2 regions of the Pseudoalteromonas sp. 23_GOM-1509m genome follow, and region 1 is predicted to be linked to the other one. Evidence: predicted binding sites of a transcription regulator. Region 1 holds the regulator's gene; the other holds the start of a gene.
The links. Region 1 encodes FliA, which starts transcription of late flagellar genes. Its sites were predicted from a motif close to CTAAAGNTNNNNNNNNNNNNGCCGATA; they were not measured.

Region 1 (14,299 bases):
TTCACAGGCGGCAAGCGCATTGACCATCAGCACACCTAAAACAGGTGGGCAATCTAAAATTGCGTAATCGTAATACTCGCTAATTTTAGCCAGTGTTTTTTTTAAAATCAGGCCCATTCCCGTTTTATTACCCATGCTACGGTCAAGTGTCGCGATCGCCATAGTTGCAGGTAAAATATCAAGGTTTTCAATTGTTGAGGGGCATAATGCTTGCAATATTTCTTCGCTTTTCATACTCGAGCCGCGAGTAAAAATATCGTAAACACTGACCTCTAAATCTTCTGAATCAATACCAAAGTAATAGGTTAGTGAAGCATGAGGATCTGTATCAATCAATAACACGCGCTTGCCTTGAAGCGCAAGGATCCCTGCAAGGCTAACCGCTGTAGTGGTTTTGCCTACTCCCCCTTTTTGATTGGCTACTGTCCAAACTTTCACATTATATCCTAATTACTGTTCGTTGCGCGTTGTAACACGGATGCCACCATGCGGTAAACGGATTATTTTTATTGTATCGTCTTGGGCAGGTAGCTCAATTTCTGGCTGACTTTGCTCTGATACTGAAATTGATGATTTCGTTTGTTCATCAGAGGGCTCTGGTGCTAAACCATATTTAGAAAGTGCAATCACGACTTTACGGTTTTCAGCACGCCCAGCTTCGGTATCATTATCGGCAAAGGGCGAGTATTGACCATATCCCTCAATGGCCATGCGCGCGGATTCAATGCCCAAACGCTCTAGCTCAACTAATATTGAGGTTGCACGCGCCACTGATAACTCCCAATTAGAACGAAATATTTCATTTCGTATGGTTTCGTTATCTGTATACCCGCGTACTCTTATATAGTTATCGACTGATGCGATGATTGCTTCAATTTTTTTTACAATCTCTTTGGCCTTGTTATGTGCAACAGCACTACCACTGGCAAACAACAATCCGGAATTGAGCTCAATAACCAACCAGTCTTGGCTTAGTTCTAAGCTAGCCTCGCCACTGCGTATCTCATCAATCAGCGACGATTGTAATTTAGCCAATAAACTATCCAGCGGCTTACCTAAGTGGCGTTGACTAATATTGCTATTGTCACTTTGACCATCGAGTAACACTGGGCCTTGCTCTAGCTCTTGAATACTTTCGCCATAGAGTATTTCAGCCTCAGGGGTCACCCTTTCAAGCAATAAAGCATCACCATTTACCCCGTTACCCTGCTGAGAATATTGTTTTGCAGACTTATCAAAAACATGCTCAAGAGAATCAGATAAAACCTTGATGTTGTCTTCTTTATTTATCGCAATTGCATACAATACAACAAAAAATGCAAACATTATGGTCATATAATCCGCATAAGAAACTAACCAACGCTCAGTATGTTGGCTCTTTAATTGGTGATGACGTAAGCGACGGCGTAACATAGGCGCTAATGGGCCTGTAAAATTGGACGTTCAACGCGGTAGGCTTCAAGCTTTAGTTCAATATTAATAGGGCTCTCACCTTGGCTAATAGCAATTACACCTTCCGCTAACATTTCGTGATAAAGCATCTTTTGTTCAACCCGTTGCTTTAGCTTATTGGCCATAGGTAAAAATAATAAATTAGCCAAACCAACACCATATATAGTTGCAATGAACGCGGTGGCAATACCCGTTCCTAACTGCTCAGGATCGTTAATAAATGACATGGCTTGAATAAGCCCAAGTACAGCACCTAAAATACCAATAGTTGGGCTATACCCACCCATTGCTTCATATACCCGGCTAGCCTCAAGTAATCGTTCTCGCTCAAGTAATAAGTCAATCTCGAGGGTATCGCGTAGTTTTTGCTCTGAACAGCCATCAACTAATAAACTCAGTCCTTTGGCAGCATAGGGATCTGAATGCGCAAGTGCTTCGTTTTCTAATGCTAAATAGCCTTCTTGACGGGCTTTATGCGACCAGCGTTTTACTTGCTCAATAGCATCTTCAATATCATGGTCGTCGGTAACAAAAACCCAATGAGTAATACTAAGCATTTTTTTAAATGTATTGGCTGATGTTTGTAGCATCACCGCACCTAATGTACCGCCTAATACAATAATTAGTGCAGGCCCATTAAACAGCGCAGATACCACACCTCCCTCTAAAGAATAACCGATTGCAATAGCACCTAATGCAACCAGTAATCCTAAAACAGAAAGCTTATCCACAGCCAACCTCTCTTTTTAAGCGTGCAGCCACATCATGAAGGCTAATGCTTTCGCTCGCTAAACCTGCACTGGCTATCGCCTGAGGCATACCATAGACAACACAGCTTTTTTCATCCTGAGCCCAAATTGTAGCGCCAGTTTGCTTAAGCATGCGAGCACCATCACGACCATCTGCACCCATGCCTGTCAAAATAATGGCAAGCACATCACCTTGATACGCTTTGGCCGCACTGCCAAAGGTAATATCAACACTTGGTTTATAGTTTACTCGTTCATTTTTATCTTCAAACACACGAAGGGTTCTATTAGAGCCACGTCCTTCTACCATCATTTGCTGGCCACCTGGCGCTAAATAAGCGCACCCAGGTTGTAATCTATCGCCTTGCTGCGCTTCTTTTACCTTAATCTTACACAAGCCATCTAAGCGAGTAGCAAAGGCCGGGGTAAATGCAGCAGGCATATGCTGTATGAGTAGAATAGGGTGTGGAAAATTAGCAGGTAATTGCGTCAAAATAGTTTGCAGTGCAACTGGCCCACCTGTGGATGTACCAATAGCAACTAACTGATACTGCTTACCACTGGCACGCGCTGAGGCACTGCTGTTAGTAGGTGCAGGACTCGCATTATTAAAGCTACGATCAGGTTGAACTATCGGCTTTTTAGCAAGGTTAGAAAAGCGTTCAGAACTGTTTGACGCTGGTTTACTAATACTTGGAGATGGGGCCGTTCTCGTAATTCTTCCAATACGCTGGCGGCCTATTTCCTTAACCTTATTTTGCAATAACTTAATTGCATCATCGTTATTTCGAGCAATATCTTCAAACTTTTTAGGTAAAAAGTCCATCGCCCCAGCATCAAGCGCATCCAAAGTGGCAGATGCCCCTGCTCGTGTTAACGATGAAAACATTAAAATAGGTGTTGGATTACTCGCCATGATCTCTTTCACAGCACTAATACCATCCAGCACCGGCATTTCAACATCCATGGTGATAACATCAGGACGTAACTGAGCTGTTTTTTCGACGGCCTCTCGGCCATTTACAGCAAAGCCTATTACCTCAATGCCGCTGTCTTGTTCAAGAATTTCACTCACTCTGCGGCGAAAAAAGCTTGAATCATCAACTACTAAAACTTTAACAGCCATTTCGCTCTCTTATTCAATGAATGGGTAGGCATAAAGTTTATACCTACTTTTTATTATCCAGCGTAATGCTTTAGCATACTCGGTACATCTAATATCAGTGCAATTCCACCATCAGAGGTAATAGTCGCACCCGCCATACCCGGCGTACCTTGCAATAATGCATCTAGAGGCTTAATCACCACTTCTTCTTGACCTATTAGTGAATCAACAACGAACCCTACTTTTTGAGTCCCTATTTGCACAATAACGACATGCCCTTGTGCTTTTCGCTGACCTCTATCAGCGCCTTTTATAAGCCAATGTTCAAGGTAGAATAATGGAATCGACTTTTTACGAACAATAATCGTTAGCTGGCCATCAACCACATTAGTTTTTGTTAAATCTAAGTGGAATATTTCACTTACACCCGCTAGCGGCAAGGCAAAGGTTTGCTCTCCCACCACCACCATTAAGGTAGGCAATATCGCAAGTGTTAGTGGAACTTTGATTTCTAAAGTAGTCCCTACGCCCATTTCTGATTTTATGTTAACCGAGCCATTGAGCTGAGTGATTTTTGTTTTAACCACATCCATACCAACACCACGGCCAGAAATATCTGAGATTTCTTCTTTGGTTGAAAACCCAGGTGCAAAAATAAGGTTATAAGCTTCAGTATCAGAAAGACGACTCGCTTGGTCGTGATCAAGCACCCCTTTACTAATCGCAATCTTTTTAAGCTTTTCAGCATCCATACCGGCACCATCATCTTGGATGGTAAGTAGAATATGATCACCCTGTTGCGAAGCTGATAAAGTCACCGTACCTGTTCTAGGTTTACCCGATGCTTCACGAATATCGGGCATTTCAATACCATGGTCGACCGAGTTGCGAACCAAATGCACCAATGGATCGGCCAATGCTTCCACTAAATTTTTATCTAAATCGGTGTCTTCACCGACAAGTAATAAATTAATATCTTTTTTAAGTGTTCGTGCTAAGTCACGTACAACACGAGGAAAACGGCCAAATACTTTTTTAATTGGCTGCATTCGTGTTTGCATTACTGCACCTTGGATATCAGCAGTCACAACATCTAAGTTGGAAATAGCTTTACCCATAGCCTCGCTATCAGAATTAGTCGCCAAACTCACTAAGCGATTTCGCACAAGTACTAACTCGCCCACCATGTTCATTATTTGGTCTAGGCGTTTGGTATCAACACGTACTGTTGTTTCTGCCGGTGGAGGCGCTGCTTTTTTAGGCGGCGCAGCTTTAGCTGCTTGTGCCGCAGGAGCCGGCTTAGCTGGCTCTGGTTTAGGCTGTGGCTTAGCTGCAGCAACTGGTTCTGGCTTTTTAGCTGCCACTGGTTCTGGTTTACTTACAGGAGCCGGTGTTTCTATCGACTTAGGTGCACCTTTACCATGAAGTTCATCAAGTAACGCTTCAAACTCGTCGTCACTTATTTCATCATCGCCCGAGCTTTGCTCGTTACTTGGTGGAGCCACAGGGGCTGATGGTGTTTGTTGTGGTGTACTTGCGGTTGCTTGGCTCACTTCGCCAAAGCTGCCTACACCATGAAGTTCATCCAATAAGCTGTCAAACTCATCGTCAGTTATATCACCACTGACATCATTGTCACTTGATGATGATTGTTTTTCTTGTGGAGCTTGCCCTTTTCCATGAAGTTCATCAAGTAGGCTTTCGAATTCGTCTTCGGTTATTTCATCAATCTGAGACTCAGTACTGCTGCTATCTGGGCCGCTAAATAATTCATCAAAAGCAAACGGGTCTTCTTCAGCATCGTTGCTCTGTTGCTCTGCAACTGGTTCAGGCTCTACCGATGGAGTTTCCACAGGAGCTATATCTTCAACCACAGAATCGCCGGCAAGCTCTTCTGATGTCGGTGGCTGCCCAAGTTTGTGAAGTACTGCAAGTAATTCTGGATCAGCAGGCTCTGGCTGGTCACGATTTTTAATCGTGGCAAACATTTCATTAATGGTGTCCAGTGCTTGTAAAATCACATCCATTAATTCAGAGTTAACTGTTCTTACACCTTGGCGCAGTAAATCAAACACATTTTCAGCACCATGACATGCATCAACAAGCTCTGTCATAGCCAAAAAGCCAGCGCCACCCTTTACAGTGTGGAAACCGCGAAATATTGCGTTTAGTAGCTCAGTATCATCTGGGTTGTTTTCCAGTTCTACTAACTGTTCAGATAAAAGCTCAAGGATTTCTCCGGCCTCTACTAAAAAGTCTTGTAAAATATCTTCATCGACTTCAAAGCTCATGCAGTACTCTCCTATTAGAAGCCCAAACTTGATAATAGATCATCAACTTCATCTTGATCAGATACAACATCATTACGCGTTTCTTTATCAATAATAGGCCCTTCGGGACCTGCTAGTGTTTGTGCAACAATGGGATCTTCTATTTTTTCTGGTTGTTCAGTTGGTTCAACCTCACCACCTTGCGCTGCAAATGCAGTTAACAGGTGAATTAAACTTTCTTCAACTTCACGGACAAGTTCAATAACACGGCGAATAACCTGACCGGTTAAATCTTGATAGTCTTGAGCCATCAGTACATTAGTCATCAGCATTTGTAACTCATCGGTTTTGTGATGAGAACTGCTCATAAACTTATCAATACTATGACAAAGTGATTTAAACTCACCAAGCTCTATTTCGCGGTTCATTAAACGATCCCACGTTGGCTTGATATCAGCTATTTCGTCAGCGATTTCTTGTGCTAATGGTAAGCTTGCTTCAACCGCATCCATTGTCTTATTGGCTGCGCTTTCTGTCATTTCCATGACATAGTTAAGGCGTTTTTTAGCGTCAGGGATGGCATCAGTGGTAATGTCTGTTAAACGCGTGTCTAACTCGAAACTTTTTAAAGCTTCGTGCAGTTGACGCGTCAACTTACCCACCTCAGCAAATAACTGTGATTGCTCTTGTGAAGCTGTTTCTAAAATTAACTGATTCGCTTTATCTTGCTCACCATTTTCTAAAAAAACAACTAACTGGCGAGCTTGTTCTAAAGTAATCTGAGGCGCAGCAGGTGCTGACATAAGCCTCTCCCTCTCATTAACCTAAGCGTTCGAACACTTTTTCTAATTTAGTTTTCAATGTACCTGCAGTAAATGGTTTAACAATATAACCATTAACACCTGCTTGGGCCGCAGCAATTATTTGTTCTTTTTTAGCTTCTGCTGTAACCATTAAAACAGGAATATGCTTTAATTTTTCATCAGCTCGAATTGCCCTTAAAAGATCAATACCTTGCATGCCTGGCATATTCCAATCTGTTACAACAAAATCAAACGCTTGATTTTGCAACATAGGCAAAGCAGTTGACCCGTCATCTGCTTCTTGAACATTGGTAAAACCTAAATCGCGCAACAGGTTTTTAATAATACGTCTCATTGTTGAGAAATCATCAACAACAAGAATTTTAATGTTTTTATCCAAAACATCCTCCAGTGAGGCCTGAACCTTTATTTACTTACTTCTAGTTTATCCAGTCATTGATTTTTGCTTTAAGCTTAATCATCGCCTGACCATGTATCTGACTTACACGCGATTCACTTACATCGAGTATATGCCCAATTTCTTTTAAATTCATCTCATCGTTATAGTATAAAGAAAGCACCATTGCATCTTTTTCCGGTAACGACTTTATTGCACTGAGTAAAGACTCATTAAACCGTTCATTTTTAACATTATTGAACGGTTTGTCTAGTGCTAAATCTTGGCCATGAGGTGTAATCACATCGTCATCTATACCAAGGTCTTCAATGCCTAACACTTTGCTTACATTTACATCGTTTAAAATATGATGGTACTCATTTAGCGAAATTTCAAGTTTTTCAGCAACTTCACTATCTTTAGGCTCACGGTTTAAACTGTTCTCAAGCGCAACAATAGTCTCTGCAACCAAACGGCTTTTTCTGTGAACTGAACGTGGAACCCAATCGCCTCGGCGCATTTCGTCTATCATCGCACCACGAATACGAATACCGGCAAAGGTTTCAAAGCTTGCGCCTTTACTTGCATCAAAGTTTTTTGAAGCTTCAATTAAACCAATCATACCCGATTGAATTAAATCATCTAGCTGCACACTGGCCGGTAAACGAGCAATTAAATGGCACGCCACTTTTTTGACTAATGAGGCATGCTTTTCAACAATCATATTTAAATTCTGTGTTGACTGATATCCCATAGCTCTATTCACCGGTATTGTCATTGTTAGTTACTAACTAGTTTCTCAATGAAAAACTCTAAATGACCCGAGGCTTGACTAGGTGTTGGCCACTTAGCAATTTTTGTCGCCAGTGTTTTAAAAGCAATCGCAGCAGGCGACCCAGGAAAAACCTCAACAATTACTTTTTGGCGGCGCGTTGATTTGCGCATATTTTCATCATATGGAACCGTTGCAACCAACTCCATCGATATATCTAAAAATCGGTCGGTAACCTTTGAAAGTTTTGCAAACAATTCCTGCCCCTCGCGTAAACTACGCACCATATTGGCAACAATTTTAAATTTATAAACGCCGTGCTCACGGCTTAGTACTTTAATTAAAGCATAGGCATCGGTAATTGATGTAGGCTCATCACATACCACCACAACCACATCTTGCGCTGCGCGAGAAAAACTCAGCACCATATCGGAAATACCCGCAGCGGTATCAACAATTAAAATATCAAAATCGGTGTTAAGTTCACTAAATGCACGAATAAGTCCAGCGTGCTCTGAGGGTGATAACTCAACCATACTTTGCGAACCCGATGTTGCAGGCACTATTTTTATGCCTGCGGGACCTTCGACTAAAATATCATCAAGTTCACATTCGCCCGATAAAACATGAGATAAATTACGCTCAACGCGCAGTCCAAGCATCACATCACAATTCGCTAATCCTAAATCAGCATCTAGTACAAGCACACGTTTGCCTTGTTGGCCTAACGCGATTGCCGTGTTAAGGGATACGTTCGTTTTACCCACTCCACCTTTGCCGCCGGTGACAGCGATAACTTTTACGCCGTTATTATTATTCTTGCTCATTTTGCGAAGGCCGCTTGCTTGATCTAAAACTGTGTTAATCATACATCTCTACTGTGCTCGACGCCACTGATTGGTGTCGTGATTGTTGTGCTTTTATTCTTTTTAAATACAATTGCTCAGCTTTTTTTACTAGTTTTTCGGCATTTGCCACTCTAATATCTTCTGGTACTCGCTGACCGTTAGTAAGATACCCTATTGGGAGACGATTTTGAATCGCAATACTAATAATCTCACCTAAACTCAATGACTCATCAAGTTTAGTAAAAATACATCCACTTAGCTGTACTTTTTTAAAGTGCCTTACTGTTTCTTGTAATACATTAATTTGCGCCGTCGCACTTAATACTAAATAACTACGTATATCAACACGCTGATTACGCATCAAGGTGTTTAACTGCTCGGTTAAGCGTAAATCACGTTGACTCATTCCTGCTGTATCAATTAAGACTAGACGTTTATTTCGTAAATGGTATAAAACTTCTGCTAATTCATTTGCATCTTTAACTTGTTTAACGCCACAACCTATAATACGACCATACGTTGCTAGCTGCTCATAAGCACCAATACGGTAGGTATCGGTAGTAATAAGCGCTACTTTATCGGCACCGTATTTTTGTGCACCCAATGCTGCCAGTTTTGCAACTGTGGTGGTTTTACCCACGCCAGTAGGTCCGACTAACGCAAAAACACCGCCTTGGCGAAGTATTTCGTTGTTCGTGGTTTGCATTTGATCTTCAACCATGTTCAATAAAGCTTTCCAGCCTTGTTGGCGAGACACATCGTCTGGTACAAAACATGCCATTTGCTCAGCAACATTTTTTTCTATCCCCATACCGACTAAGCGGTCAATCATACATGCACGGGTCGGGTCGCGACGTGCCATATCTTGCTGCATTAAACCTGATACTTGGTGCTCTAATAGTTGACGAATTGCGTTCATTTCTTCACGCATTGTGCTGATGTCACTGGATTCTTTATGCATTGTTTGCTGACGCGGTGCGCTAGGTGAATCTAAATCGTCAAAGCCACTGTCTAAGTCGTCAAAACCTAAGCTATCGGCTTGGGTACGAGGGCGCACTGGCGCGCTTTGTTCACGTTCAAACATATTTTTAGGTCGTGATTGCACAGGCTCTTGTTCTTGATAGTGACCAGAAGTGTCAATGCCAGAGTGTGAAAACATTGAAGCAAGCTCTGCTGAACGAGGACGTGGAGACTGACGCTCTAGTAAAGCTTGTAAGCTATCTGCAACCTTTGCCTGTGGCTTAGGTTGAGCGCGTTGCGGTTCTGGTTTAACAAAATTATGTGAACTTTGCTCAGTATGTGCAAATGAAGCTCTTTCAGCAGGTTGGCTTTGAGGCTGCTCTGGCGGTTTTGTCGCTGCTTTGTCGTAATCAACTGCAGCAACAATTTCAACGCCATTAGCTAGTTTTTTATTTGACATAATAACCGCATCAACACCCAACTCTTCTTTTACTTCTTTTAGTGCAGTGCGCATGTCTTTAGCAAAAAAACGTTTAATTTTCATAATTCAAACCCCTTTAAAATCTTATTGTTGGCCTACAGAGCTGACAATCTTGATCTGTCTTTCATCTGGTATCTCTTGATAAGACATCACTCGCAATCCTGGAATGGTGTATTTAACAAATCGAGATAACACAGTGCGTAACATTCCTGACGTTAGCAATATTGAAGGTTCACCGGCCATTTCTTGATTTTGATGCGCTTCATTCAATGATGTTTGAAGTCTATCAGCAAGCCCTGGTTCTATTCCGGCACCTTCATCACCTGCATTTTGAAGTGACTGATGCAACATCTGTTCCAACTCAGGCGCCAAGGTTATGACAGGGATTTCAGAAGACATACCAACGGCATCTTGAACGATTAATCTACGCAGTGATATTCGCACTGCAGCCGTTAATACATCTGGGTCTTGGCTACGAGGGCCATACTCAACAAGGGTTTGAACAATTGAGCGCATATCTCGTATTGCCACCCCTTCGTTTAATAAATTTTGTAGTACTTTAACGATGGTGGTCAGCGGTAATACCTCAGGTACAAGTCCTTCAACTAAGCGAGGGTGACTCTTACCTAACATATCTAATAAGTTCTGTACTTCTTCATGTCCGAGTAATAATGCGGCGCTATTGGTGAGTAACTGGCTAATATGGGTTGCCACCACGGTAGCCGAATCAACCACCGTGTAACCTAAAGACTGTGCTTCATCTTTTTGATCAGGTTTTATCCAAACTGCATCTAAACCAAACGCAGGATCTTTAGTTTCAATTCCTTTTAGCGGGCCAAATACTTGGCCTGGGTTAATCGCTAATTCATCACCATGTTTAAGCTCACCCTCACCACTTGATACACCCATCATGGTTATGCGGTATGCATTTGGGTCGAGTTCTAGATTATCGCGTATATGCACCGGCGGCACTAAAAAGCCCAGCTCTTGAGATAGTTTTTTACGCACTCCTTTAATACGGTTTAACAGCTCGCCACCTTGTGATTGGTCAACGAGAGGAATGAGTCGGTAACCGACTTCTAGACCAATAACATCAACTTGTTGAACATCATCCCAACCCAGTTCTTTTTGCTCTTGTTTAGCCGCAATTCCGGTACCTGAGGCGGCATTTTCGGCTTCTTCTGCTTCTGCAGCGGCTAATTTCAGTTTATTTTGCTGAGTATAGTATGCAAGGTAACCTAAAAGCGCCCCTAAGCTTAAAAATGCAAGGTGTGGCATACCTGGGACTAAGCCCATAGTAATAAGGATACCTGAGGCAATAAATAACGACTTTTCGTTACCTAATTGCTTCTTAAACTGATCGCCCATGTTGTGCGATTCATTTTGACGGGTTACAACAATTGCAGTACCAATTGAAAGTAGTAATGAAGGTAATTGCGCGACTAAGCCATCACCAATGGTCAATAGTGTGTACACTTCCATAGCGCGTGAAAAACTTAAATCATGTTGGATCATGCCAACAAATAAGCCACCCACAATATTGATCACTAAAATGACTATGCCAGCAATAGCATCACCTTTTACAAATTTACTAGCACCATCCATAGAACCATAAAAGTCAGCTTCACGGGTTACTTCCTCACGACGTTCTCTGGCTTGCTCGGCACTGATAAAACCGGCATTCATATCTGCATCTATGGCCATTTGCTTACCTGGCATAGCATCTAGAGTAAAACGCGCTGATACTTCTGAAATACGACCAGCACCTTTGGTGATTACCACAAAGTTAATGATGATCAGAATTAAAAACACCACCAAGCCCACGGCGTAGTTACCACCGATTACCACTGAACCAAATGCTTCAATAACTTTACCAGCAGCATCCCCACCGTTATGACCCTCAAGCAGTACCACCCGGGTACTGGCCACATTGAGTGCTAAGCGCATTATGGTTGCAATTAACAGCACCGCTGGGAACATCCCAAACTCAAGCGGTTTCATGGTGTATACAGTGACCAGTAATACAACTAACGCAAGCGCGATATTAAACGAAAATAATATATCAAGCAGGAATGGAGGCAGTGGTAAAATAACCATGCCCAGCGCAGCCAACACCAAAAGCGGTGTACCAACGCCCTTCGCATATTCTTTTTTATCTTTATTAAGTTGTTGTAATACCGCTTTAAATTCCATAACTCTACAATTTCAAAAAATTGACACTACGCTGAAATTGCAATAACTATTCCAAGTTAGTTGGTTAGCAGTTAATACTTAAATTCATCGGGGATAGGCAGCTTTTTATTAAGGGCAACAGGGCGTTTTCCACGGCCTTTTTTAAACCGTTTAAGCTGAAACACATAAGCAAGCACTTGAGCAACCGCAGTAAAGAGCTGATCGGGGATTTGCTCACCCACTTCTGCAGTATGATAAAGCGCTCGGGTTAAAGTTGGAGACTCAACAATAGGCACTTCATTACCCAATGCAATTTTACGAATTTGCATGGCGAGCTCATCCACACCTTTGGCTAGTACAATAGGCGCGCCTGCTCGCTCTGTATCGTATTTTAAAGCTACGGAATAGTGAGTAGGGTTGGTAACAATAACATCGGCGTCTGGCACATCCTGCATCATTCTCTTTTGCGACATTTGACGTTGGGTTTGCCTTATGCGCGCTTTAATCTGCGGATCACCTTCTGAGTTTTTATATTCGTCTTTTACCTCTTGCATAGTCATTTTAAGCTGTTTGTTATGACTATAGCTTTGAAATGGGGCGTCAATAGCAGCAATAATAATTAAGGTGCAAGACATGCCTAAAAACATCCACGCTAAAATTTCCAAAGCATGAACAATATTGCCAGGCGCACTTTCTATACTTAAATGTAAGATTTCATCAAAAAACGTATTAATTAAAAAAATAGCAAATGCGGCCACCAAGCCAAACTTTAATAATGACTTAAGCAATTCTATAGCCGCTTGTGGACCAAACATGCGGGTAAAGCCTTTCATTGGCGACATTTTACTGGCTTTGGGCGCAGCTGCTTGCCAACTAAAATTAAAGCCGCCAAGCATGGTATTACCGATAAATGCAGCCAATACAATAATGAGTACAAACATCGACATAGGAAATAACAGTACGTCGGCCACCTCTCCCCATACGGCAAACATTTTGGTGGTGTCGTAGGTTTCATTGCGGTTAAGACTCAGCATTCTTCCCATAATGCGGTACAAGCCTTTGCCAATTTCAGGCCCATACATTAATAAGGAAATAGCAGAAAAAATAAGCACAAACATGGTACCTAACTCTTTAGAACGCGCTATTTGGCCTTTCTTTTTAGCATCATCAACTTTTTTGGGGGTGGGTTCTTCGGTTTTTTCTTGTCCGGAATCTTCAGCCATTACGCTCTCCTAAGGGGAACAACCAACTAGAGTACACATCAGCTCAACCATTTTTAGCCATTGGAACTCAAACTGAGTGACAAAGTTACCGAGCGTTGCCCAAATAATAACGAGCCCTGCCACTAAGGTAAACGGGAAGCCTATCGAGAAAATATTTAACTGCGGTGCAGCACGGGTCATAATACCAAATGCCATATTAATAACCAGCATGGCGGTTAATGGTGCTAATGACAGCACTAATGCAGTGGTAAACATCCAACCACCCCATGTCACTATGTCCCAGTAATGATCAACCGCCCACCAATTGCCATCAATCGGGAGTACTTCAAAACTGTGCACCACCATTTGAATCATCATTAAATGACCATTAAACACAAAAAATAATAAGGTAGCTAATATAAGATAAAATTGCCCCACTGCAGGCACACTCATCCCATTAGAGGGGTCAACAACAGATGCAAAACCTAAACCGGTTTGCATAGCAAGAATTTGACCGGCTAACACAAACGTATTGAGTAATAGTGTGGACGCAAAACCAATTGCGACACCAATCAACATTTGTTGGAGTACCACTAAAATCATTTCAAAAGAAAATAGATTAGTAAATGTAGCAGCAGGAAGAACAGGAACAACTAAGAAGGTGACCACAACAGCCAAGCCCATTTTTATTCGAGCAGGTACGTTTTTTGCGCCAATACCCGCCATGATCATGATCATAGAGCTGATGCGCACTAAGGGCAGTAAAAAATCACTTAACCATTGAATGACAACGGAAAATGGAAATTCCATTGTTAACCTGCAATTTCGGGGATAAGCAGCACTAAGCGATTAAAAAAGTCCATTAGCTCTTGAGTAAACCAATGTCCTCCCACAATCAGGGCACTGATGGTGATTAATAAACGCGGTAAAAAACTCAGTGTTTGTTCGTTAATTGAGGTTGCTGCCTGAAACACAGCCACAACCAACCCAATAATTAAGCCAGGTACCACAATGGCAGACACCAGCTTAATCACTAAAAATAGGGCTCCACTTAAAATATCAACAAATACTTCAGGTTCCATGGACGA
Region 2 (18,203 bases), on a different contig from region 1:
AAGTTTTGGCATAAAAATTGTGTTGCCCTTGGTTTAGCGCAAGGCTTTTTAGAACCATTAGAGGCAACGTCAATATTATTAACTGACTTTTCAGCTAAATTTTTAACGTTGCGCTTTCCATCATCAACAACGCAGCTAGAGCAACTAGAAGAGCGTTTTAATCATGCTATGGGGTATGCATGGGAGCGGGTGATTGATTTTATTAAACTTCACTACTGTATATCAGACCGCACTGATTCAGCTTTTTGGATAGCAAATAAAAACCAAGACACTATTTCCACGTCATTAAAAGAAAAACTTAATTTGTGGAAAGAGTTTACCCCAGTCAGAGATGATTTTTTTAGTCAGTTTGAAGTGTTTTATCTAGAGAACTTCTTATTTGTACTTTATGGAATGAATTACAATACTAAGGCGTCTAACAGCCCCGATAAAGAACAGGCACACTGTTTAGCGCGTTTAAAACAAAGAGCTGAGATTGATCATTATTTAATAAATAAGCTTCCTGATCACAGAGCGCTTTTAAATAAAATTAAACAGTATGGGCTTCAGTCAATCTAACCCTTATCTTACACTTGCAAAAGAGGCTATCGACAGACGGCCTTTTTTAGCATCGGCTAAGCAGCTTTGCTCAGAGTAAATATTTGCACTGTGTAATAAGTTACCTTGGTAAATAACAAGGCGATTAAATTTAGCATCTATTTTAAATACCTGCTCAAATAAGCTAGTGGTACCTGCTAAATAGCCTTGATGTTCATCAGGGTTATTTTTAACATCGTTAACTATATCTGCCAATAGTGGTTTGTGTTGCTCTTTAAATTCAATAATGTTTTGTGGTATGTATTTATAAATACTGGTGCCACCGAGTTCCTTATCTGATAAATAATGCACAAACGCATAGTCTCTTTCATCACATGAATCGATATGGGGCACTTTTTGATCGACAATTAAATTAGCCGGTTTACATGAAACTAATGAAAGCAAACTTTTATGAAGAATAGACTCGTGGTAGTTTTTGTTTTCTATTTTAGGCAGTATTTCATTTTGAAAAAATGCGTGCAGCAACCTCAAGTACGGTTGTGGCATATTATCGCGGATCCCCGGATAAAAGGAATTATCTGAGAACATAGGATTAAAGTAAGCTATGTTATGGGCAAAATTCATTACACTGCTTGTATCTAAAAGAAAATCATCAACAACGTAAGCGTATACCTGTGTGCCAGGGATCATCAACTTTTCAATTTTTAACTGTGGATTTATGGCTAAATTTTTCATTTTTAAGGTCTAATTTTTGATGAGAATATTTAAGTGTAAACATCTTACCTCGCTGTAAAATTAATATATCACCTCTGACAACGCTGTCAAAGCTATCAGCGAGTGTATTTAATGGCTAATAGACCAGTGAACGTTGGCAAAAGTAACGTTTTTTATATACTTGTCTAAATAATCAACGATAATTTTTTGTTAATTAATATCCTACAAACTGCCACAAAATTTTCACTTCCTTTTTGTTGCCAAAACCTTTAGCCTTAGTGCACTAACAGTAAAAAATCAAATTTATAAAATAACGGAGCAGTAACATGGCGGAGCAACAAGTACAGCCTTTACACAACGAAAAACATGCCAACACTAAAATTAAAAATGGCATCAATATCGAATTTATGAAAACTCAACACTTAGTGCCAGTTGTAGCACACGAGTTTGCGCGTATCGCCAATGAGTTTCCAATGTCTTTTGTTAAAAATAACGAAACAGGTACTTTTCAAGCGGTTGCTATGTTTGGCCTAGAGCCTGGCGAAAACTTATTTGTTGATGGCGACAAATGGACAGCAGCATTTGCACCTATGGCAACAACGCGTTACCCATTAGGTTTAGTAAAGCACCCTGAGCAAGATCAATTTGGTATTGTAATTGACGAAGCGAGCTCATTAGTTGGTGAAGAAGAGGGTAATGCATTATTCGAAAACGGTGAAGAAACTGATTACCTTAAGCGTCGTAAAGAAGCGTTAGTATCGTTCATTGAGTTTTCACAAGTCACTGATGCGTTCACTAAATTCCTTGCTGATAAAGAATTACTAGTAGCACAAACGCTAACGGTTGATATTAAAGGCGAGAAAAAAGACATCAACGGTATTTACCTTATCGATGAGAAAAAACTAAATGAGCTAAGCGATGCAGACTTTCTAGAGCTTCGTAAACGCGGTTATTTAGCACCTATCTATTCTTTCTTAACGTCTACTCACCAAGTAGCACGTTTAGCACGTTTAAAAGCGCAACAAGCGTAATTTTTAAACAGAATTTAAAAAGCGCCTCAGGGCGCTTTTTTTATGCCATTAAACTCAGTTCACTTGAAAAACCCCACGTAACCATTCACATTAGTTTTAATCTTAACTAACAAAAGAACGCACAATGAAAAAATCACTATTACTAGGACTGCTTTGCGGTAGTTTAATGAGTGTGAGCTCATCTGCATTGAGTGCGAGCACGCCGTTTGCCATTGCGATTCATGGCGGGGCAGGCACAATCGAAAAAAGTAAATTTACACCTGCTCAAGAGCAAGCTTACCGCGATAAATTAGCTCAAGCTGTTGAGACTGGGTATAAGGTACTTGAACAAGGCGGAGAAAGCCTTGATGCAGTCACAGCAGCCATTGAAGTGTTAGAGCAATCGCCTTATTTTAACGCCGGACGCGGCGCGGTATACACCTATGATGGTAGCCATGAGTTAGATGCCTCTATTATGGATGGTCGTAACCGCCAAGCTGGAGCGGTTTCGGGCATTAAGCACATAGAAAGTCCAATTAAACTTGCCCGTTTAGTGATGGAAAAATCAGTGCATGTGATGTTAAGTGGCCAAGGTGCAGAAGAGTTTGCTAAAGAGCAAGGCGTTAGCTTAGTAGAGAATAATATATTTGATACAAAGCATCGCTATGAAGCTTTATTAAAAGCAAAGGAAAAACTAGAGGCGAGCAAAAACACCAATAAAGATTATCAAGCAGCGCATAAGGCGTTACCCGCTAATTATAAAATGGGGACTGTGGGTGCGGTTGCACTGGATAAACAAGGTAATTTAGCCGCGGGTACGTCAACTGGCGGAATGACCGCAAAACGTTTTGGCCGTATTGGTGATGCACCAGTTATTGGCGCGGGTACCTTTGCAGAAAACGCCTCGTGTGCAGTATCGGCAACCGGCCATGGCGAATATTTTATTCGTTATAATGTGGCAAGCGATATTTGCGCACGAGTAAAATATCAAGGTAAAACCATTGCCCAAGCCGGGGATGAAGTAATAAATGGGGTGCTTAAACCGATTGGCGGCACAGGCGGTGTTATTATTGTTGATACAAAAGGCAATATTAGCCTGCCGTTTAACACCACAGGCATGTACCGTGCGAGTAAATCGAATACGCAAGCGACTTATGTAGGTATTTTTAGCAACGAATGAGCGTTTTTCTTTAGTGGCTGGAGGTTTATATAATAATCCGCTGATTGTTATGTCCTTTACAGGATTAACCCCAGCCATTTAATTTGCTACAATCGGGGCTCTTTGACTAATTTTTATAAGGTATGCAGGTGGTAAACCTAGGTCAGTTGTTTGGCGAGCTAAAAACGTGCTTAAAAAAAGATCAATTCAGTTTTAAAAAGCGCCTTCATGGCGTAAAAAAAATTACCGACGAGGCAAAACTTACCAGTGCGCTTGAAAAAATTACGGCTGATATCAGTCGCAGTCAATCGCTTCGCGAGCAGCGTTTAGCTGGGCTACCTAACGTTACTTATCCTGAGCAATTACCGGTCAGTCAAAAAAAAGATACCATTAAAGAGGCGATTGCGAATAATCAAGTGGTGATCATTGCTGGTGAAACCGGCTCAGGTAAAACCACACAAATTCCTAAAATGTGTTTAGAGTTAGGCCGTGGGGTTGATGGGTATATAGGCCATACTCAACCTAGACGTTTAGCTGCACGTAGCGTTGCCAATCGTATAGCAGAAGAAATGCAATGCGAGCTTGGTCAGCAAGTGGGTTTTAAAATTCGTTTTAGCGATCAGGTTTCTAATAACAGTTATATAAAACTGATGACCGACGGTATTTTATTAGCTGAAATACAACAAGACCGTTTTTTGAATCAATACGACACTATTATTATTGATGAGGCGCATGAGCGCAGTTTAAACATTGATTTTATTTTAGGTTACCTTAAAAATTTACTTCCTAAACGTCCTGACTTAAAAGTTATTATTACCTCAGCGACCATTGATCCAGAACGTTTTTCTAAGCACTTTGATGATGCGCCAATTATTGAAGTATCAGGCCGGACATTCCCTGTGGATGTACGCTATAACCCCATCAGTGATATCCAAAAAGAAGACATGGAAGCCGAAGGCGACCAGTTACAGGGGATTTTTGATGCGGTCGATGAACTTTGCGCTGAAGGCCCCGGTGATATTCTGATCTTTTTAAACGGTGAGCGAGAAATACGCGATACCGCCGATGCGCTAAGTAAGCGCAATTTAAAACACACCGATATATTACCTTTGTATTCAAGGCTATCGAACGCTGAGCAAAATCGTATTTTTGCGCCGCATTCGCGCCGCCACATTATTCTCTCAACCAACGTGGCTGAAACATCGCTAACGGTGCCAGGTATTCGTTATGTTATTGACCCGGGTACGGCGCGTATTAGTCGTTACAGTTACCGTACAAAGGTTCAACGTTTACCCATAGAGCCTATTTCGCAAGCCAGTGCTAATCAGCGAATGGGGCGTTGTGGACGTGTTGAAGCGGGTATTTGTATTCGCTTGTATTCAGAGGACGATTTTTTATCACGTCCTGAATTTACCGATCCTGAAATATTGCGTACTAACTTAGCGTCAGTTATTTTACAAATGCTGGCATTAGGGTTGGGTGATATGGCGCAATTTCCTTTTGTGCAAGCCCCAGATAGCCGCAACATTAACGATGGTTTAACACTGCTTGAAGAGTTAGAAGCGGTAAAAGAAGCTAAACGTCATCAAAAAACCAGTTTAACGCAATCTGGTCGAGAGCTGAGTCGTTTGCCAGTGGATCCGCGTTTAGCAAAAATGGTGCTGACTGCGCATAAGCTGGGTGCATTGCGTGAGGTGATTATTATTGTTGCTGCGCTCTCAATTCAAGACCCACGAGAACGACCACAAGAAAAACGCCAGGCAGCGAATGAAAAACACGGTCGCTTTGACGATCCAGACTCTGACTTTATCGCCTTTTTAAACTTGTGGAATTACCTCGAAGAGCAGCAAAGTGAGCTGACCAATAGCCAGTTTAGAAAGCTATGTCAAAAAGATTTTTTAGCGTATATGCGCATTCGTGAATGGCAAGACATCGTTTATCAAATCAGCACTGTGTGTAATGAAATGAAAATGAAAGCCACCACGAATGTTGCAGACAGCGAGCTTATTCACAAAGCACTGTTAAGTGGCATGCTCAGTCATATCGGTTTTAAAGACGAAAAGCAGCTGTATAAAGGCGCACGTAATAGCCAATTTCATATTTTTCCAGGATCTGGCTTGTTTAAAAAGAGCCCCAAGTGGATGATGTCGGCTGAATTGGTAGAAACCAGTAAACTCTATGCCCGTATTAATGCCAAAATAGATGTGAACTGCGTAGAACCGTTTGCTCAACATTTGGTAAAACGAAGCTATACAGAGCCACACTGGGAGAAAAAGCCCGGTGCAGTCATTGCCTTTGAGCAACAAACACTTTACGGCCTGCTTATCGTTAATAAACGCCGGTGTGTGTATAGCAAGATTGATCCTAAAGTAAGCCGCGAATTATTTATCCGCTCGGCGCTGGTTGAACAAGAGCTTGGATTAAATGAAGCATTTTTAGCGTATAACCGCGAATTAATTGAAGATATTCAAGTGCTCGAGAACAAGTCTCGTAGACGCGATATTTTAGTTGATGAGCAAATCTTGTTTGAGTTTTACGAGAAGAAAATACCCAGCGATATTAACAATCGTGCTGCGTTTATTAAGTGGTATAAAACACAAAAACAACAAGACAAACACTACCTGCACATGACGCGCGAAGAGCTCATGCAACATGGCGCCAGCAGCATTACCGAATTTGACTACCCAGATACATGGCAGCAAGATAATTTGATGCTGCCGCTTACCTATCACTTTGATCCAGGCCAAGCGGTTGATGGCGTTGCCGTACAAATACCCGTTGCACTTTTAAACCAAGTGCAAGAAAGTGGCTTTGATTGGCATATACCGGCATTTCGTCATGAGTTAATTTGTGGGTTAATTAAGTCATTACCAAAGTCATTGCGTCGTAACTTTGTTCCTGCGCCCAATTATGCCGATGCGGTGTTAGCGGCTATAGAGCCATTACAAGGCTCGTTAATCGACTCGCTAAGCAATCGATTACTGCGTATGACCGGCGTCCGTGTAGACCCTGAGGCGTGGGATTTAACTGCGCTTGCTCCGCATTTAAGGCTACAATTTGAAGTGCGCGATGAACACGACAAGCTACTGGCACGTGGACTCGATTTAGCTAAACTTAAAGCGCAGCTACAAGGCAAGGTCACCGACACCTTATCTAAAGTCGCCGACAAAGGCATAGAAAAAACCGATTTAACACAGTGGGATTTTGGAGAGTTACCAACATCCTATGTGAAAAAGCAAGGTCAGTACGAAATTAAAGCGTACCCTGCGCTGGTGGATAAAAAATCAACGGCGGCAGTGGAGTTATTCGATAACGAAATTAAAGCGCAATTAGCGCACCAGCAGGGGTTGCGTCGTTTAGTGTTATTAAACGTACCATCACCCATTAAATACCTGCAGCAAAATTTACCAAACAAGGCTAAGCTAGGGTTGTACTTTAATCCTTTTGGTAAAATTGCCGATTTAATTGATGACTGTATCGCATCGGGTGTTGATAGCCTATTAGTTAAATATGGTGATATTCGTACAAGTGATGCATTTGAAGCGGTTAAAGAGCATATTCGCGGCGAATTAGGCGACACCGTAGTAGCAATTGCAACCCAAGTAGAACAAGTACTGAGTATTGCTCATGCGCTGCATAAAAAAATGAAAGGGCGAGTAGATTTAACCATGATCACTGCCCATGGCGATATTAAATCTCAGTTAGAATCGCTTATTTTTAAAGGTTTTGTGAGCCAGCATGGGGCGGATAAGCTCGGCGATTTAATTCGTTACTTAAAAGCGATTCAAAAACGACTAGAAAAGCTACCCGTTGACCCAAATCGTGATAGATTATGTGTGCTAGAGCTTGAAAAAGTGGCGCAAGAATATAAAAAACTGACGAATAAAACCCCTAAAGGAATGCCATTGCCTGATGATGTTGAGGCTATTTTTTGGATGCAGCAAGAATTACGCGTATCCTTATTTGCGCAAACCTTAGGTACACCTTATCCAATTTCAGCAAAACGTGTGTTAAATGCGATAAAAGAAATTGAATAATCCCTTTATTCGCTATTAAGCTAGGGTCTGTTGACCTTTGTGGATTAAAATTTGTTCAAACTAAGGGCGGTTTAATCGCGGCGCGAGGTTTGTAACCTAGTGGGCTAAGTAAAAACTACACCACATAGGCTCTGCCTTGCCTAAATACCAAACAGGCTACTGCAAATTCAACCTTGAACGGTCAACAGACCCTAAGGGACTAACTTGAGAAGGAAATGACATTGCTATGTCCTCATTACTAAAACACCAAGCGCGACAATTGTTAGTGGTTGATGATGAGTATTTCAATTTTGAAATACTCAAAGCAGGGTTAGCATCAACATTTGATTTAAGCTATGCTGATTCTGGTAAAAGTTGTTTAGCATCTGCCATTGCTAATCCGCCTGATATTATTTTGCTTGATGTATGTATGCCGGGGCTTGATGGTTATGATACCTGTCGCATACTTAAACATACGCCAGAGACAAAACACATTCCGGTGGTGATGATATCAGGACTTGAGTCAGAGCTTGAGCAACAAGCAGGCTTTGACTCAGGGTGTGATGCTTACGTTGTAAAACCTTTTTCTATCGCCGTACTACGAGAAAAAATTAATAATATTGTGTAGAGGGAATTATGTTTACTGAAGATAAGCGAAACTACAGACGTATGCAGGTTAACACACCCGCTAAGTTAACCTCGATTGAGCCCGTCGCAGGACTAAGTTACACAGGCACCTGCCTTGACTTAAGTGCAACAGGGCTCTCCTTGCAGCTCGATGATTTATTAGAGCTTAACTCAATTTTATCGGTTGATATTGCATCAACCCATCCAAGCATTGCACCGTTAAAAGCCACTGCAAAGGTGATACGTGCCAGCACAGAAGAGGATGGCACGATAACCGCAGGGCTAGAAATTATTGAGTTTAACTAAAATTAGTGTTTAGTAAACCTTACAAATAAGGCCTTTAAGATAAAAGCCTTCAGGGTAGCTGCCCGCAATAGGGTGGTCAGCTGCTTGATTTAAGCGCTCCATGATCAGCAAATCTTTACCTGCATCAAGTGCTGCATCTGCAACCACTTTTTGAAACAAATTTTGTTCCATTAAACCAGAGCATGAGAAAGTAAGCAGTGTGCCGCCTGGTTTTAATATTTGCATCGCAATCATATTAATATCTTTGTAACCCCGACACGCCCCAGTTAACTGCGCTTTATTATCAGCAAATTTAGGCGGATCCATCACAATCGTATCAAACATCACGCCGTCTTCACGGTATTGGCGCAATAACTTAAATACATCTTGTTTTACAAAGTCGACTTTATTTAAATCAAGGTTGTTATGTTCAACATTGCGCTTTGCTGTATCAAGAGCTGGTTGTGAAACATCGACATTGGTTACATGCTTACAGCCACCACGCAGGGCATAAAGAGAAAACGTCCCCGTATAACTAAAGCAATTTAATACGGTTTTATCTTTTGAAAAACGCTCCAGCGCAGCACGGCTATCACGTTGATCTAAATAAAAGCCGGTTTTATGGCCTTCAAGAATATCAACTTCAATTTTTAAACCATTTTCTTCAATGATAACTGGCGCTGTGGGTTCATTACCCCAAAGCACTCCTTTAATTGGCTCCAAGCCTTCTTTAGTACGCACATCTACATCTGAGCGCTCATAAATATTTGAGCCTGGGAAAATAGCCATTAATGCGCCAACAATTTCACCTTTGTGGCGCTCAGCACCGGCACTGAGTAACTGACAAACCAAGGTGTTATCAAATTTATCTATGGTAACACCCGGTAAATAATCGGATTCAGCGGCGCAAAGCCTAAAACCGGTCAGTCCACCTTCTTCAATCGCATGACTGCGCGCCTCTAAAGCACGACGTAGGCGACGCTCGAAAAAATGTTGATCAATGACTTCTTTTTCATCAAAGCTCCAAACACGCGCGCGAATTTGTGAATGCGGGCTGTAAGCCGCGGTGGCTAAAAACTTACCTTCACTGTCGTGTATGGTTACCGTGTCACCTAATCCAGGTTTACCTTTAATTTTTTTGATGGCTTTAGAAAATAACCAAGGGTGTTTTCTTTTTAATGATTTATCGCGACCAGCTTGCAGGTAAACGGCAGATGACATAGGGCTTCTCTGTAGTAATAAATAAGCGCTGTATTTTAGTCAAGCCACGCGCAACATACAATGAATGTTTTGCAAGGGCCTTATAAATCGCGTTAAAGTAGGGGATATAACCTCGTTTAAATAGATTTTTGGAAGCTCGGTGAACAATTTAGCCCTTAGCCCTTCATTAAAGCAACTTGATCAGCAATGCAGAGAATTTATAACAGCGCTTATCCATGCTGATGTAGCCCATGATATCACTCATATTGAACGCGTTGTCCGTGTCGCAGTTAAATTATGCACTGCTGAAAAAGCCAATATGAATGTTGTTTTACCTGCTGCGTGGTTACATGATTGTGTGGCCGTAGCAAAAAATCATCCCGATAGGGCAAAAGCTTCAACGATGGCTGCCGATAAAGCGATTAGTTTTTTAGCGTCTATTGGCTATGATGAAGCGCTATTTGATGATATTCACCACGCCATAGCCGCGCATAGTTTTAGCGCCAATATTGCTATTAAAACCGTTGAAGCACAGATTGTACAAGATGCTGACAGAATGGATGCCTTAGGGGCTATTGGTGTTAGTCGTTGTATGAAAGTGGGGGGCTCAATAAGCCGACTTTTGTACAATCCTAATGATCCATTTTGTTTAGAGCGTGAACCTGATGATAAACAGTACACCTTAGATCATTTTTTTATAAAGTTGCTGCATATTGCAAAAAGTATGAATACACCTTCAGCTAAAGCTGAAGCACTTAGAAGAACAGATTATATGTATGACTTTTTAGAGCAGTTAAAATCTGAAATTGGAGGGTAAGACAGTGAGGCCAAAATTGAGCGGTATTGATCATTGTCATTTAAATGTTCAAAGCCTCACCCAAGCCGTTGATTGGTATGAAAAGGTGCTTGGTTTTACTGTAGTAGAGGAATTAGCATTTTGGAATGAAGAAGGCAAAGGCCCTTTAACGCTTGAAGATGAAAACGCATCCACACGTTTAGCTTTATTTGAGGCGCCAGGGCGAAGTAAAGGAATCGCTTTTGCTGCAACCGGTGAGCAATTTATAGCGTGGTTAGCACATTTTGAGCAGCTTGAAATTAAAACGATACTGGCTGATCATGGCGTGACTTTTTCTATGTATTTTAAAGATAACAGTGGCAATAGCCATGAGATCACTTCCCATGACTACCGCATTATAAAACAGCATTTTCCAGCTGTAGCGTTAGGCTCTCACAATGCCAAAAGAGGCTAGGTCCTGTTGAACTTTGTGCAGTAATATTTGTTCAAAAAAGAGACGATTTAATCGCGTTCTTGATGAGCCTTTTTTATCGCTAAAATAGCGTCTATTTTGCTAATAAAAAGATCAACCAGCTGAGGGTCAAAGTGTTTTCCTGCTTGTTGTTTCATATGCTCTAGTGTTTGCTCAATGCTCCACGGCTCTTTATAAGGACGTTTTGATGTAAGTGCATCAAATACATCAGCAATCGCTACAATCCGCCCCTCAATAGAGATTTCCTCGCCTTTCAATCCATTAGGATAACCTGTGCCATCCCATTTTTCATGATGTTCAATAGCCAATACATGGGCAAGTTGCAGTAAGGGGGAAGGTGAGTTGGCCAATATTTTAGCCCCTATAGCGGCATGCTCTTTCATGTGTGCAAATTCGTCGGGGGTTAATTTGCCAGGTTTTAACAGTATCGAATCAGGAATACCTATTTTTCCGACATCGTGCATTGGCGCAGCTTGGCGTAATAATTCTGCGTGTTGTTCGTTCATTCCCAACGCTAAAGCAAGTACTTTGCTGTATTGGCTCATTCGTGCAATATGCTCACCCGTATCGGTATCTTTATACTCTGCCGCGCGACCCAATCGCTCAACTAAATCTACATGTGCTTGTTTTAGTTGCTCGGCTTGTACTAAAGAAAGATGAGTTTTTACCCTTGCCTTTACAATCGCAGGGCTAATAGGTTTGGTTATATAGTCAACCGCACCTAGCGAAAACCCTTCCGATTCATCTTGTTCTTGCGTGAGTGCGGTGACAAAAATGACCGGAATGTGTGCGGTTTTAGGATTAGCTTTTAAAATTTTGCACACTTCAAAGCCATTCATATCTGGCATCATTACATCAAGTAAAATGAGTTTTGGCGGATCGTTTTCTATTAATTGCAGTGCCACAGCCCCCGATTTAGCAAACGATAAACGGTAGTTACTCGCTAAGACCTCGCGCATTACTTTTAAATTTGCAGGTTCATCATCGACGATTAATATTCGCGCCTGACTTATCGATTGATCCATCGTCATCCTCAGAAGAGCTAGTTATTGAGTGTTGTTAATAATGCGTTGAGCTGTGTTTGTGCATTATCAAATTCAAAGTCATTAAACTGCTCATAAATATTCAAAATAGCAGCTTTGTGTTGTTCGGGTGTTATTCTTTCAATATAACTTAATAACGTATCATCCAACTCTGCTCGTTTAGCTTGGCTGAGTAAAAGCGTTAATTGGTGAATAAATTCAGCATCTGACACGGTTTCTTTTTGTAATTCATTCTCTTTAAAAGCAATGTGTAAGTGTGATAATTCATCTGCTAGCTGCTGCCACTCTTGCTGACATTTTAATATGCACTGAGTATAACTGGCTATATCACGTTGTTTTTCAGCTTGCGCAATTAAGTAAGATAAATTATTGAGCGCTAAATTACCGGCAAGGCCTTTTAAATTATGCAAAATATGAGCATGATGCTTATCGTTTAGCTTAGTGGTCGCCAAGGTTTGCATACTATTTTGATGCTGAGCTAAAAAGAGTACAACCTCTTTGAGATGTTTCTCTTTGCTGCCCCACATTTTTTCGCCTTTATTAAAATCTATACGAAGTTTTGAATCTATTGGATCGTTAGTTACTAACTGGCTGATAGTAAGCCCAAGCACCCGTGCTATTTCTTGGTTGAGTTGGTTTATGTCAACGGGTTTGGTTGTAAAACCATTCATACCCGCTTGTTTGGCTGTTAGCTTATCTTGCTGTAGCACACTGGCCGTTAAGGCAATTATTGGCGTGTGCTTTAGTTTTTTTTGCTGCTCTAAAGAGCGAATTGATGCTGTGGCACTGATCCCATCACATTTAGGCATATGAATATCCATTAGGATAATATCAAAGCGATGCTGATTAAACATGTCAATGGCCTCAAAACCATTATTTGCTTTACTTACCTGATGGCCTGCTTGGGAAAGCATAATAGTGAGTAGTTCGATATTTTGTTCAATATCATCCACCACTAAGATTTTTAATGGGGGTAAGCTAAATGCGTTTTTACTAATGGCTTGCACCTGACTTTTTTCGCCTGCCTCAAGCCCAACAGTAAAGGAAAAACAGCTACCTTGACCAAGGGTACTTTGTGCATATATTTTGCCGCCCATTAATTCAACCAGCTGCTTACTAATTGTTGTGCCAAGCCCTGTGCCACCAAATCGGCGTGTTGTGGTGCCATCTGCTTGCTCAAAGGGTTTAAAAATAGCCTCAAGGCGACCTTTTTCGATACCTATACCACTATCTTGTACTTCAAATAAAATGGGTTGATTGGGTTTATGAGTAACCGAAACAGTAACATGGCCTTGCTCAGTAAACTTTATCGCATTGCCGATTAAATTGGTTAGCACTTGGCGTAAACGCGTATCATCACCAAAATAAAATGGATTTACATTGTCAGCTATTTTTAAAATGAGCTGTAAGTCTTTGCGTTTTGCATCAAGCCAAAATGTCGACACAATATTATCGAGCAATTCTTGCAAGTTAAAATGTACTTTTTGAATTTCGAGTTTACCTTTCTCTAGCTTTGCTGAGTCAAGGATATCGTTGAGTAAATGCAATAAAGAACGCGCAGCGTTATTAACGGTAATAATTTGTTTTTGTTGTTCTTTATTAAGCGGACTATCCATTAAAATATCACTAAAGCCAATAATTGCATTCATGGGGGTACGTATCTCATGGCTCATATTTGCCATAAAAGACTGTTTAGCTTGCGCGGCTGCTTCAGCCTCGTATTTAGCTTGCTTTAAGCTTTGCTCATATTCATGGCGCTTGGTTATATCAACTAAAACGCCATCAACCCAGCGTGTATCATCTTTAGAGTTAGTGATAATACTTGCTTGATCGAGTACCCAAATAATATTGCCGTTGCGATGGCGAATGCGGTACTCAATTGAGTATTGACTGGTCGATGCAACTGCTTGATCAATCGCTAAAGAAATCGCCGCTTCATCTTCTTTAACAATAAGCTCGGCAAAGGTAATACGCTGCTCAGTAAATTCTTCAGCGCGATAACCCGTTAGTTCATAGACGCTAGGGCTGATAAACAACATGCTCCAGTGTTCATCTAACAAGCAGCGAAATACCACACCGGGCATATTGTTCATTAAGGTACGGTATTGTCGCTCTTTTTCAATTAAGCTTTGTTGTAACGCTCTTTGCTCAGTTAAATCGGTAATAAAGCCTACAAACAATGTTTCAGTTTGTAATTGCTTTACTTCACCAATCCCTAAGCGAATTGGAAATTGATGACCATTTTTATGTTTTGCCCACACATCGCGATTAACACCAATAACACGTTTTACCTCATGGTTTGTTGTATTTTTTAAAAAAGCATCGTGTTGATTAGCAATATCATCAGCCATTAATATTTTTACATTCTGGCCAATAACCTCATTATCTTGCCAGCCAAAAATTGTTTCTGCGGCTTTATTAAAGCTCAAAATAGTGCCTTTGATATTGATAGTAACGATGCCGTCAATGGCAGTTGATAAAATAGCATCAAGGCGAGACTCTTCAGCTGATTTTTTCCCCAACAGCATTCTGTAACGGATCATGCCATTGATGATCACAACCACCGCTGTTAATAAAAGCGTGGCGAACGACACACTAATAGCAATAAAGGTTAGATGTGATTGGTTTGTTTGCTCGTTAATTATCGGGCTTGTTGCAATAAATCGCGTAGCAGCCATGCCCATATAATGCATACCAGCCACGGCAAGGCCAAGAATAAGGGCGCAAATAATACGATTATGCACAGGCGTTAATTTTTTAAAGTGTGCTGGTAAATGAAAACGTGCATAGAGACTTATAAAAGACAGCAGCACTGCAACAACAATTGAAGCGCCAAACCATATTGGATCATAACGAAGTAAAGGACTTAATTGCATCGCGGCCATACCGCTGTAATGCATGGTGCCAACACCCGCGCCAAATAAAAGAGAGCTTAGAATTAAATTGATAATACGAGGGTGAGAGCTATATGTTTTCAAACAAGAAAAAGCAATGGTACATGCCAGTAACGCCGGTATAAACGATACAAAAGTGAGTGTGGGGTCGTATTCAATTGTAGTGCACAAAGAAAATGCGAGCATAGCAATAAAGTGCATGCTCCAGACCCCTCCGGCAAGGACTAAGGCTGCGGTTATATTGGCTAACTTTCGATAAGATTTAAAATGTGTATTATTTGCTAAATCGATAACGTGCAAAGAAAAATAAGCTGCAAAAATTGCGGTGAGTATAGATAGTGTCACTAAACTTGGGTCGTATACACCATTAATAATTAGGCTTGGATCTGGTTCGTTTATAAAAAAATTAGCTAACATCAATCATTCACATAATAACTCTTAAATTCAGTCTAATATAAAATACAATAATAATCACAAGGTATTGAGTTATAAATTACAAAAGTAACGTAAGTGTTTTAAGCTCTAAACCATACTATTTATTGAGTAGCACTAAATCCATTGTTATTAAAATGGCATTTAGTAGGGATTATTTATAGATTAGCCGTTATGGTACAAGGTAAAATAAAACCCAGTGGTTAATTATAAATAGGCAGCATTCATTGTTGGATTACACTTTAAAGCGTAGTAAGCGAAGAAAAACAGTGGCTATCAAAGTCGCACAACGTGAGCTTACGGTATATGCGCCCCATTTTGTAACGAAAACACAAATTAATGAATGGCTGTTAAGTAAACAGGACTGGATTGATGCTCAGTTACATAAGCAACAAATTCAAGCCGATACACGACAGTTTCCACTCAAAACCCAGAGTATTAAATTATTTAATGAAGCTGTTAATGTGCAATTTGAAAACGCAGTACGCACTCAATGGCAGCAGCACAATGAAAGCCAAACGCTGTTACTGAGTATTTCTTCACGTGTAAAGCATCAAACGCAAATGTATCAAAGTTTGCTAGAGCAGTTTTTGCATGAGAAATTAGAAAGCTATATTGAAATGCGAGTTAACGATTATTGTCAGCTGATGGGTGAAAAGCTACCGAGTAATATTCGTATTCAATTGTATAAACGTCGCTGGGGTAGTTGTAATCGCAGGCGTGAACTAACCTTCAACTTACACTTGGCAAGTGCACCGACATGGGTCATTGACTACGTGATTGTTCATGAATTAGCACATTTAAAATATTTAAATCACAGCGCTCAATTTTGGCAACGTGTGGGATTATTTTATTCAGATTATAAACAAGCAAGTAACTGGTTAAACAATCATGGTATGAGTTTACAGTGGGTATTTGAATAAAAAGAAATAAGGTAGAGAAGAGAAGTGGTGGAGGGAGCTGGATTCGAACCAGCGAAGGCTGAGCCGTCAGATTTACAGTCTGATCCCTTTGGCCGCTCGGGAACCCCTCCAATGCAACGCGGCAGATAATAGCAAACTTCTTATTTAAGTAAAGAAAAAAGCTAAAGAAAATTCAAATTTAGCCGATAAATACTTATTAATTAGTTAAATAGGCTAAAGTCTATGCAGATTGGTGATTTGTTAATCACGGAGAGCCAGTTAAAAACAAGGCTTAACGAAAGTGTGCACGAAAACCGCCGAGGCGAGTTTGCACTTTTATTAGCAATGCTCTCTCACGATGCACTCGATTTTAGTGAATTCCACCTACCCAAAAGTGACACTAAGCATTATCAAGCTAATGAAGATGCTCTGCGTAAACAATTTGGCGCAGGTCCAAAGCAGCCATTAGCGCCAGATACCTTTAATATGTTAATTGGTAAAAATAACACAGAGCTTTTAGCAAAAATGGGAAGCGCTGTAGGGATGAGTGATATAAAGTTAACTCAGTGCTTAAAGCCTGAGCCATTTAATATTCGTGATGATAAAAACCACATTCCACTGACTGTCATTGATAACTGTGAATTAGCGGTACGTCGACGAATTCAAAATACCAACACCGAGTTATCAAACCCTCAAATGGATGCGGTGGCATTTTATGATGATTTACAAAATGAAGCTATCCACCAGCCATTACATTTGTTTAGTGCCTAATTATATGTGTTCAATTGCTGCTTTATACATGCCATTTGATTGTAATAAACTGTGTTTATAGTAGTAAGTAACTATTGGTTTTATAGGTGCTTTATTTTAATAACTGATTTAATATAAAAAAAGCATCCAAAATTTAAATGCAATTGCTATAATGGCGCAAATGGTATGACATTAAATGCCATTATCATTAAACCAAGGTAATTAGGAACGTAATGAAGAAAACATTCACGCTGAATCATGAGAAAATCAAATACCCTCGTATGGTTGATGCTGCAAAGCATGAAGTGAAAAAATATTTGAAAAGAGAACGTAATAAAACTTTACCTGTTGATGCCGACTACTGGGCATTTGATTGTAAGTTTGGTAACACGGCTGAAGAAGCCCAAGTGGTTCACGTTGCTGAAATTAACAATCACATCAGTGAAATTGAAAAGCAAGGTTTAACTTCTTTTTACTTAGAGATTTTAGCAAGACCTGCACAGCGTCAAGATTTCGATGAAGATGATGGCGAGTAAAACGCTAATTTGCGTTTAGTGTAGTTTTTGAAAATGGGCCTTGTGGCCCATTTTTTGTAGCTGAAGTTTATACACTATGACATTTTTTGTATTTTTTATTACTGCCACAAGGGCACGTATCATTACGTTTTACTTTAATATCGGCAACCGGTGTAATCTCACCATCAAGATATCGCCATTGTCCATCTTCTTTAATAAACCTTGAATTTTCTGCCAACTCGCAATATAAACCTTGATAAAAGTAGTGAGCTTTAAATGTAACAAATCCTGTTTCATCATTATAACCAGAGTCTAATACGGCTAAGTTTATAAAACGGCAACTATTTGCAAAATCTTTAATTTCTGAAATTGAATTTTCAGCTTGTTTTTCTTTTGCATAACTTTCACGAACAAAAACCGCGTTTTTAACAGCATAAGCACTGTAGCGTGCACGCATAAGTTGCTCTGGTGTGTGTGGCTGTTTGGTTTTTAAATGAAAAGGCTCGCAGCAATCAGCATAAGGTTGCTGACTGCCACAAAAACATAATAGGGCGTTAGAAGTCATGATAAATGTACTGTGTATTAAAACGCTAGTTTATCAAGCTTATTGCGTAAGTGAAATCTCAGGGTGAGCGCTTTTTTTGCTAAAGCAATACAACTTAGTGCGCGTATGGCTCAAGTTTAATGATAACTGCGACAGTTGTTGGTTATTTATTATGTCAGTCCAGGTGATCACCGCGGCAAAATTTCCATTGTGAAGTGCAGAACTTAAAACATACTCTAAATTAACTAAATGCTTTTGACGAATAACCAGTAATTTACTGGTATCAATTGAGCATGAATCAAGTAGC

Region 2: the regulator FliA is predicted to act here: its motif matches at 16,270-16,296, upstream of N523_RS0110910 (VC2046/SO_2500 family protein).

The regions. Positions count from the first base shown of each region.
Region 1 covers NZ_KI912433.1:284,031-298,329, forward strand. The annotation lists gene N523_RS0114690 (ParA family protein) at 1-438, opposite strand, end outside; gene N523_RS0114695 (flagellar motor protein MotB) at 451-1,413, opposite strand; gene N523_RS0114700 (flagellar motor protein) at 1,419-2,183, opposite strand; gene N523_RS0114705 (protein-glutamate methylesterase/protein-glutamine glutaminase) at 2,176-3,327, opposite strand; gene N523_RS0114710 (chemotaxis protein CheA) at 3,381-5,597, opposite strand; gene N523_RS0114715 (protein phosphatase CheZ) at 5,612-6,379, opposite strand; gene cheY (chemotaxis response regulator CheY) at 6,396-6,779, opposite strand; gene N523_RS0114725 (RNA polymerase sigma factor FliA) at 6,820-7,530, opposite strand; gene N523_RS0114730 (MinD/ParA family ATP-binding protein) at 7,557-8,417, opposite strand; gene flhF (flagellar biosynthesis protein FlhF) at 8,410-9,900, opposite strand; gene flhA (flagellar biosynthesis protein FlhA) at 9,922-12,030, opposite strand; gene flhB (flagellar biosynthesis protein FlhB) at 12,102-13,232, opposite strand; gene fliR (flagellar biosynthetic protein FliR) at 13,242-14,021, opposite strand; gene N523_RS0114755 (flagellar biosynthetic protein FliQ) at 14,024-14,293, opposite strand.
Region 2 covers NZ_KI912432.1:56,707-74,909, forward strand. The annotation lists gene N523_RS0110840 (tryptophan halogenase family protein) at 1-558, shown strand, start outside; gene N523_RS0110845 (DUF6445 family protein) at 562-1,272, opposite strand; gene N523_RS0110850 (SapC family protein) at 1,578-2,282, shown strand; gene N523_RS0110855 (isoaspartyl peptidase/L-asparaginase family protein) at 2,407-3,441, shown strand; gene hrpA (ATP-dependent RNA helicase HrpA) at 3,570-7,457, shown strand; gene N523_RS0110865 (response regulator) at 7,684-8,064, shown strand; gene N523_RS0110870 (PilZ domain-containing protein) at 8,073-8,369, shown strand; gene N523_RS0110875 (class I SAM-dependent methyltransferase) at 8,379-9,569, opposite strand; gene N523_RS0110880 (HD domain-containing protein) at 9,709-10,365, shown strand; gene N523_RS0110885 (VOC family protein) at 10,370-10,798, shown strand; gene N523_RS0110890 (response regulator) at 10,846-11,841, opposite strand; gene N523_RS0110895 (PAS domain S-box protein) at 11,859-15,170, opposite strand; gene N523_RS0110900 (M48 family metallopeptidase) at 15,416-16,108, shown strand; tRNA gene N523_RS0110905 (tRNA-Tyr) at 16,134-16,218, opposite strand; gene N523_RS0110910 (VC2046/SO_2500 family protein) at 16,331-16,858, shown strand; gene N523_RS0110915 (DUF6172 family protein) at 17,071-17,373, shown strand; gene N523_RS0110920 (YchJ family protein) at 17,441-17,917, opposite strand; gene N523_RS0110925 (SulA-like leucine-rich domain-containing protein) at 17,957-18,203, opposite strand, start outside.